DNA from 2 places in the Halomonas sp. WWR20 genome. Region 1 is predicted to be linked to the other one. Evidence: predicted binding sites of a transcription regulator. Region 1 holds the regulator's gene; the other holds the start of a gene.
What was found. The regulator LexA, encoded in region 1, represses DNA repair genes until DNA is damaged. The targets are predictions, from matches to a motif close to TACTGTNTANNTANACAGTA.
Positions count from the first base shown of each region.

Region 2: the regulator LexA is predicted to act here: its motif matches at 2,632-2,651, upstream of ACW4DH_RS07390 (DUF1654 domain-containing protein).

Region 1 is NZ_JBTRHR010000001.1:204,596-209,142, forward strand. Features, by position in the region: gene ACW4DH_RS00870 (L,D-transpeptidase family protein) at 1-470, opposite strand, end outside; gene ACW4DH_RS00875 (TetR/AcrR family transcriptional regulator) at 474-1,130, opposite strand; gene lexA (transcriptional repressor LexA) at 1,340-1,984, shown strand; gene dinB (DNA polymerase IV) at 1,995-3,041, shown strand; gene ACW4DH_RS00890 (energy-coupling factor ABC transporter permease) at 3,066-3,737, opposite strand; gene purU (formyltetrahydrofolate deformylase) at 3,847-4,547, opposite strand, start outside.
Region 2 is NZ_JBTRHR010000003.1:207,325-211,871, reverse strand. Features, by position in the region: gene ACW4DH_RS07420 (TusE/DsrC/DsvC family sulfur relay protein) at 1-191, opposite strand, end outside; gene tusB (sulfurtransferase complex subunit TusB) at 191-481, opposite strand; gene tusC (sulfurtransferase complex subunit TusC) at 548-928, opposite strand; gene tusD (sulfurtransferase complex subunit TusD) at 975-1,367, opposite strand; gene ACW4DH_RS07400 (Bax inhibitor-1/YccA family protein) at 1,471-2,142, opposite strand; tRNA gene ACW4DH_RS07395 (tRNA-Ser) at 2,308-2,397, shown strand; gene ACW4DH_RS07390 (DUF1654 domain-containing protein) at 2,670-2,918, shown strand; gene ACW4DH_RS07385 (DUF4113 domain-containing protein) at 3,070-3,282, shown strand; gene ACW4DH_RS07380 (hypothetical protein) at 3,464-4,414, shown strand; gene ACW4DH_RS07375 (STAS-like domain-containing protein) at 4,398-4,547, shown strand, end outside.

The DNA of each region.
Region 1 (4,547 bases):
TCCATTAATGCCGCGTTACGCAGACGGATACAGCCATGGGACGCAGCAACCCCCATCGGTTCGTCGGGGGGAGTGCCATGCAGGTAAATGTAGCGGCGCTGGCTGTCATTCTCGCCCCCACGATTCATACCGCGCTCCAGACCGCACAGCCACAGGATTCGCGTCAGGATCCAGTCCCGATGGGGATACTCCTGCGCCAGAGCGGTCGTGTAGATCTCTCCCGTGGGGCGACGTCCGCGAAATACACTATCCACGGGCTGGCCTGCCCCGATTGCCGCGCGGACATAATGCCAGCCTAGCGGAGTCTGTCCGCTGCCTTCGCGTTGTCCCACGCCTGCGGCACCCGTCGACACCGCATACTCTGCGCACACTTCACGTCCCCGCCATAGGCTGAGCCGCTGATGCGTGACATCGATTTCCAGCCACACGCCCCGCTCGGGAGGCAAATGCTGCAGACATGGTGTACGCATCGCTTAGCTTACCTGCTTGATTTCGGCATCCGGCAAGGGTGCGGTCATTCCCGCGACCACTACCGGGCGCAGACGGCGGATCAGTTCCCGCACGCTTACATGCTCGCCGAAATCTTTCTCGGCGATATCGCGTAAGGCATCCAGGCCGGAAAGCGTGAAGATTACCGACCCCAGCATGAAATGAAGCCGCCAGAAGCGCTCGGCATCCGGCAGATCCGGCGTCGCCCGACGTACCAGCGCTGCAAAGCGTGCGAAGACACTGCCGTAGTGCTCCTGGATGTAACGACGCAGATGACCTTGTGCCTGAGTATAGGCGAGCCCCAGCAGGCGCATGAAGGTTTTCAGACTGTTACGCTCGGCGGGCACTTCAAGCACGGTACGTGCCATGGTTTCCAGCAGGACCTCCAAGGGAATCACATCCGGGTAGCGGCTCTCGAGAGTATCCAGCGCGGCGTGGAAACGTTGGGTAAAGGGATCGAGATAGCGGGCGAAAACCGCCTGGATCAGGGACTTCTTGGAACCGAAATGATAATTTACCGCCGCCAGGTTCACCTTGGCCTTGCTAGTGATATTGCGCAGTGAAGTTTCGGCAAACCCGCGCTCGGCGAACAGCACTTCAGCGGTATCCAGAATGCGTGTCACGGTATCAGTTTGGGCCATGGGAATGCCTCGCTCCGGCCATAAACAGTTGTTTTAAACGCTATGATTCTACGCGCACAACTTTTGACTCACAATGGCAACGATTAAACGTTCCATGCCTGCCGGCACGACCGCTTTGACGGAAGAAGTTGCAGACACCGAAATACTGGATACAATCACATACTGTACAGCCGAACACTTCCAGCCCAACACAACTCCGCGGAGGTTGCATGTCCCGCCCGCTCACGCCTCGCCAGCAGAACGTCTACGATTTCATCGTCAAAACGATAAACGAATTCGGCTATCCTCCGACGCGGGCTGAAATTGCGCGAGCCTTGGGATTCCGCTCTCCCAACGCCGCGGAAGAACATCTGCGGGCGCTCGACCGCAAGGGCGTGATTCGCATGATTCCCGGCACTTCGCGGGGTATTCGCCTAGCGGCCACGGAGCTCGACACATCCGCCCCCACCAATGATCAGGGACTTCCCATTATCGGTGAGGTAGCCGCCGGGAGCCCGATTCTCGCTGCCGCTCACATCGACCGTCACTGCCCGTTGCCGCCCGATTATTTCACGCCGCGTGCCGACTACCTCTTGCGGGTGCGCGGACTGTCGATGAAGGATATCGGCATTTTCGACGGCGACCTGCTTGCCGTGCACCGCACTCAGCGTGTGCAGAATGGCCAGATCGTGGTGGCACGACTCGAGGACGAGGTGACGGTAAAACGCTTCAAGCGCGAGGGACACCAGGTCTGGCTGCTGGCGGAGAACTCCGATTTCGCCCCGATCGAAGTCGATCTGCGTCATCAGCCTCTGGAAATCGAAGGTCTAGGGGTCGGTGTGATCCGCGGCGGCGACGGTAGCGGTCTGCACTGACCTTGGCACGATGCGCAAGATTCTCCATGCCGACTGCGACTGCTTTTATGCGGCAGTGGAAATGCGTGACGCTCCGCACCTGAGCGGGGTTCCTCTGGCTATCGGGGCCAGCCCCGCGCAACGCGGTGTAGTGGCGACCTGCAACTACCCTGCCCGTGCGTTCGGCATTCATTCTGCGATGCCCACGGCAAGGGCACTGCGGCTATGCCCCGAGTTGACCCTCCTGCCACCAGACTTCGATAAATATCGCCAGGTATCGGCTCAGATCCAGAGTATTTTTCATCAGCTTACGCCCTGGGTCGAACCGCTTTCGCTGGATGAAGCCTATCTCGACGTTTCCGAAGTCACCGGCTGGCATGGCAGCGGGACCTGGATGGCCCGTTGGCTGAAACAGGAGGTTCTCTCGCGCACCGGTATTACCGTTTCCGTCGGTGTCGCCCCCAACAAGTTTCTTGCCAAGATCGCCAGCGATTGGGAAAAACCCGACGGGCTGTTCGTGATTACACCCGATGCCATGGAGGATTTCGTCAGCCGGCTCGAAGTCAAACGACTGCATGGTGTCGGTCCTGCGACGGCGGCGAAACTCGAAGGCATGGGGATACGCACCTGTACGGACCTGCGCCACCGATCTCTGGCGGCACTGACGGAGCGTTTTGGCAAGTTCGGCTATCGGCTTTTCGACCTGGCGCGAGGAGTCGATGATCGTCCCGTCAAGGTGGAGCGTGAACGCAAATCGGTCAGCGCGGAAACCACCTTCCACCAGGACCTTCCCGACCTGAATGCCTGTCGAGACGCCTTATCGTCTCTCATCGAGCGACTGAACGCGCGCCTGCAACGTCACGGCAATCCGGCCATTCACAAGCTGTTCGTCAAGATCCGTTTCGATAACTTCAGTAGCACTACGCTGGAAAGCAGCGGAGCTCTCCCCGAGCCCGAGAGATATTGGACGTTGCTGGAGAATGCCTGGCAGCGCGGTGCACGTCCCGTGCGACTGCTCGGGGTCGGTGTCAGGCTGGTGCAGGAAGACGCTACGCGACAGTTGGGTCTATTCGACTGAACTGGCCGAAATCAGGCCGAGGGATCACTTGGTATCGAGATAGCGATGGGCATCGAAAGTACGGACCCAATCCGGATGATAGGCGGCCATGATGCTGAGCAACATGCCGCTGATAAACGCCTCGGAAGGCAGCAGCATGGGCAGGAACAGTGCATATTCTCGCACTTGGCTATGCACTGTCGGATCATGGCTGCCAAGCCATGCAAAGACTATGACGCCAATCCCGGTACCCAGTAAGGAGAGCGCGGCGCCGAAAAAACCGCAAAGGAAAATGTAGATGAAATAATTGTTCGGCAGGAAGCGATCGACACCGCGCCATATACCATGTGCGATCAATACCGGTATCACTGCGGTGACCACATAGTTGACCCCCAGCAACGACCATTCGACCTTCCCCACCAGCACCATGCCGACGTTGATGGCTGCAAGCGAGAGTAATGCCAGAGGCGCGCCGAAGACCAAGGTCAGCAGTGTGGAAAGCATTAAGTGCAGGGTCAGCCAATCCACCGCCTGGGCACGTAACTGCCAGAGCAGCAAGGCGCAAACCGTGGCGCCCAACAGCCGATGCTGCAGTCCCCGCTGTTGTACCAAGGTGCGCCACGGTGCCTGCCAACCCGCCAGCATCAGAGACGCGACGGCCAGCAGAGCCGCCAGCGCCAAGCTCCATGGCGCCAGCACGGTAGCCGAAAAAGACATGCATTACCTCGCTGCCATACCACTGTGGTTAACGCACGCCGCAAAGCCACCTATATCCAGCTACCTGCTGGCGCACTCACGTTACGTAACCACCTGAGCATCATGGCACTCAAGCAAAAACCACCGTTTTGTTGCCGTGGATCAGGACCCGGTCCTGCAAATGCCAATGCAGGCCCCGTGCCAGTACCGTCTTTTCGACATCGCGGCCGAAGCGCACCAGATCCTCCGCCGTATGGCAGTGCGAAACCCGATGGATGTCCTGTTCGATGATCGGCCCCGCATCGAGTTCCTCGGTCACGTAGTGGCAGGTAGCGCCGATGAGTTTCACGCCCCGCTCGTAGGCTTGATGGTAGGGCTTGGCGCCAGCAAATGACGGCAGGAAGCTATGGTGGATGTTGATGACTTTCCCGGCATAACGCTGGCATAGCGTTGGCGGCAGAATCTGCATGTACCGCGCCAGGACGATCGTGTCTGCCTCAAGCGCATCGATCAGGCTCTCGACATCGGCAAAGGCTGCCTGCTTGTCGTCGGCGTTGACCGGAACATGGTGATAGGGTACGCCATGCCACTCCACGAGGGAGCGCATATCGTCATGGTTGGAAATGACGCCGACGATGTCGCCGTCGAGTTCTCCGGCGGTCCAGCGATAGAGAAGGTCCACCAGGCAGTGCGAGGCTTTCGAGACCAACAGCACCATACGCTTGCGACGCGCGGTATCGGTCAACGCCCAGTCCATTTCGAACTCCGCGGCGATGGGCGCAAAGGCCTCACGCGCGCCTGCCGCATCCAGCCGTAGGGAAGCGGCCTGGA
Region 2 (4,547 bases), on a different contig from region 1:
CGGGCATAGAAATCCCGCAGCACATGGATGACTTCCCAGTGCTCGTGGCGCAGTTCACGGCCTTCCTCCTGTGCCAAAGCTCGAGCCACGGCCGGAGACCAGGCATCGAGATCCACAAGGTAACCCTCGGGATCAAGCGCCACCTCGCGCCCTTCGGCAGTGATATATCGCGTAGCGTTTACCGTTGCCATCAGAACCAGCTCACCGTTTTCTCGGCTTCTTCCGTCAAGGTGACGAACCCATCCATATCGATAATCCATACCGTTTCGTCACAGCGACCCGCCAGGCCTCGCGATGCCACGTCCTCCTGCAATGCAAAGAGACGCCCGCTGATACCCTCGAAGTAGCGAACCAATGCTGGCATGGCGCCGAGCACCCCATCCTCGATCAGCAACAGACGGTCTTCAGGCCCCATCGCGCGAAGCGTGTCCTGATATATCCTGCTCGAAGCGGGAGAACGATTCAGCAGATGCAGAATCATGCGTGATGGACTCCTCACATAATTGCCAGGCAGAGCGCCAGAGCCTTCACCGTTTCCGAGCGAATCTCAGAAAGTAAAGATGAGGGAATGGCTTGCCAATGTTTTTGCGATGTCTTCCGCGGACAATAGCGTGACGGATACCCGCAGATCGTCCACTGCCAGTCCGCGGCAGGTCAACGCTTCGCGATCGACCAGAATCGTTTCGACGTCGTACATTTCCAGCATATCGAACTGCGGGTGCGTTCCCTTCTGTCCTAGCGGGCCCGCCCCCTGCTCCTTGAGAAGCGCCGTTACGCCATCACCTGTCACCAGCAGGCTCACTTGCTGCCCCAGCGCCGCCCCCACCAAGGCGACATCGAGCCCTTCACGCACCCAACTGCTGCCATGCGGGGCATGGCGAAGCATAACCAGAATTCGGTTTACCGCAGCTGCAGTATGATCGCTCATCGTTGCATCACCTTCCCGCTGTACTGCCATCGGTTGCGTCTTTGCTTCAGGGGGCAAAGGTTACCAGACGATCATGACTCAATCCGGCATCGATCAATTGCCCCAGACCGGTCAACTCGAAGGGCACATCGAGACTGGCCCCCCGCTTGCCATGGCGGGCGGCCTCCTTTGCATCGAGCAAGCCTCGACGCAAGCCAGCAGCGATACAGACGAAAAGCGAGGTTCCGTAACGATCGTGCAATTCGCACCAGGCATCGACAAGATGTGGCTCATCCTGCGGAGGCGAGGCCAGTCGCGCGGCATTGTAGACACCGTCATGATAGAAGAAAACAGTCGCCAGCTCATGGCCTCTGGCAACCAGCCCATGCGCGAAACGTATCGCCGAATGAGCCGCCTGATGGCTGTAAGGCCCGCCATGAACGATCAATGCATAACGCATGAGTGGTCCCCTTCGGCTTGCAGATGGCTTTAACAAGCCATTCCCTACCCAGAATGACAAGGCCCCGCACCAGGCGGGGCCTTATCACTTTCTGGCTTAAGCGTCAATCGTCCGACATGATGCCCAGGATCGACAACAGGCTGACAAAGAGATTATAGATCGACACATACAGAGTAATGGTGGCGAGGATATAGTTGGTTTCACCGGCACGATGAACCATTTCACTGGTCTGATACAGGATCGCCGCCGAAGCAAACAGGACAAAGCCTGCAGAAACCGCCAGAGCCAGACCCGGGATATTGAAAATCATCGCCGCGACCATGGCCAGCACGAGCACAATCGCTCCCGCGATCATGAAGTTCCCCAGGAAGCTGAAGTCCTTGCGCGTGACAAGCGCTACCGCGGACAGACCGATGAAAGTCGCTCCGGTCATCGCCAGCGCCGTCATCACCAACTGAGCGCCATTGGGAACCGACAGATAGAGACTCAGCATCGGGCCCAAGGTGAAGCCCATAAACCCGGTAAAGGCGAAGGTCGCCAGCAGGCCTGCGGCCGAGTTCGCAGTCTTGTGCACGAGGAACATCAAGCCGTAGGCACCGATGAAGAACACGAAGATATTCATCTGCCCTACGCCCATTGCCATCGCCGCTCCGGCCGTTACGGCGGAGAACAACAATGTCATGGCCAGCAGCATATAAGTGTTGCGCAATACCCTGCTGGCGCCCACCGAGTGCGACTGGCGCTCGGAAACCTGTTGTGAAGTCTGAAAAGCCATGGAATTAGCTCCTGTCCAAGAAGAAACTGTCAATGAGACCAGAATGCCCTGTCAGGGTTCCCGGCACAAGCCATGTTATGGCCGTTGGCAGGCAAATAACTCGTTGAAACCAAACGCAGGGCTTGACGAAACACAACAAGCTGGTAAGATTGCTCGCCGTAAGCCGGAGGGATGGCAGAGCGGTTGAATGCACCGGTCTTGAAAACCGGCAAGGGTTAACACCCTTCCAGGGTTCGAATCCCTGTCCCTCCGCCACAATACGAAGGGGAATCAGTCACTTGGCTGATTCCCCTTCTTCGTTCCTGCCTGTAAAAATCTCCGTTTCTATAACGTCTATAACGCTTGCCGTTATAGAGGCTCCCCCGCCCCGGTGCATAAACGCCCGTTTTTAATCCAAAGTATGAATTTGCCTCCTGCTCACTCATCCCTTCGGGCCGTTGAAACCCTCGTTCCGCTTAAACGCTTGCCTTTCTCTTCATGTGTTTACGATACTGTATAAATTACCAGTAACCGTAAAGGAGGAGATCATGGCGTTTGAAACGATGGCAGTGGAACAGTCGTCCTACGTGCAACTTGGGAAGCGGGTGCAGCGAGCAATCAACGCGCCTCGCGCTAGGCTTACCCAGCACATCATCATCGAGCGACAGCCTGACGAAAGCGTCGAAGACTGGGAGAGCATGCTCGAGGAGATTGACTCCCACGGCCACGTCACTCTCATACGCTATGACGATGGGGCGATCGGCCTTCGCTGGAACCTGGCAGAGACGTCAGCATGAGCATGACTATCGACATCATCGGACGAGTCGATGAGCTTACTGCCCCCATCCTGCTTCCACTTGCCGCCGGTGAGGTGCGTGCCGGATTCCCTCTCCTGCCGACGACTACCTGGAGCGAGAGCTCGACTTGGCCGACAAGGCGACGCTGCAGATGGATCTACTCGACACGCCGCAGCTGGATGCCGATCGGCAGTGTAACGAGCGGCTCATAGCCATTATGGATAAGATCAACCGGGAGCATGGCCGGGACACGGTTAGTGTCAGTAAGGCCAAGCAGGACAGCGACAGGAATCTCCGCTGTCAGCGCCGGACGCCGAGATACGCCACCCGGTGGGACGAGTTGCCCGTGGCTGTCACAAAATAGGGTTTGGCCCTGTTGATGCAAATCCATGCCGAACCTGGTTGCATAAATTAGTTGAAAGCATGGATGATTTTGAGGTAAGGAATGCCATAATGCAGAGAGGCTTGAGATACGTGATTGGCCTGCATCTTTGCAATTTTAAGCGATAGCTAGACATTTTATAAAAGTACAGCGCAGGTAACAAATGAACATCGTTTTACCGAATATTGATGACTACAAGAAATCAGAACAAATCATGTCCAGCTTCCCCGCTGAGCAAGATGAGGTTATTCTCGATTTTAAATATGTCAACTTCCTGCCTATCTCATATATTGTTTTTTTGGCTGGCTACGCTCGCGGCATAGTGCAACGCGGCGGAATTGTAAGAATTCACAAAGATAGCATTCGAGAAAATCTTTTTCGCTATTTGCAAAGAATGGACTTCTTCAAAATGGGCGGCATAGACTTTGAAGAAAACTTTGTAAGAAACGATCCCAGAAAAAAGTTTGTTCCATTTAAAATGATTGGAGTGGACGGAAGCATAAACACAGAAAGCATTTCTACAGAAGTTGCGGACTGCGTTGTTCCTGAGCAGGCAAGCGAATCCGATCCTTCAAAGACAAGTGTTTATGATTGCGTAGAATACTCGGTTTCTGAGCTTATAAATAATGTTATACAGCATTCGGACGGAACGGGGTACATTGCTGCTCAGTATTATAATAAGCATGATGTGGTAGTAGTATCGGTAGTCGATAGCGGCATTGGAATTAAGCAAAGCTTCTACACCTCAGGCTCTCCGTTAACTAACCGTATTCATGATGACAAGAGCGCTCTTGAAGCCGCTCTTGAGCCGAACACTTCTAGTAAGACGCATGCTGCGGCCTCTTGGGGCGGCACAGAGAATGCGGGGGTAGGGCTGACTCTGCTCAGTGACATTGCTCGTCAGTCTGGTGGCTACTTCCATGTTTGCTCTGGTAATGCTTACGCTGATGTCCGCGGCGTACGGAATCTCCTTAGAGGGCAATACAGCGGGACTTTTAGTGTATTCGCCTTCAAAAAAAGCCAAATGTTAAACTTTGATCTTTATTTAGAAAGATCCAAGATAAACGCAGGACTAACTCTTGAAGAGGAGTCATTAAATGGAATCTTTGGGTAGTAATATGATAATTCATATGCATTCAGAGTTTGGTGACTTCTGCGCTAGAGGAAGCTTGGCAGTTAACTATCTAGAAGAGTACGTCATTCCAAATCTGGACGCCAATGAACCGCTAGTAATTGATTTAGAAGGC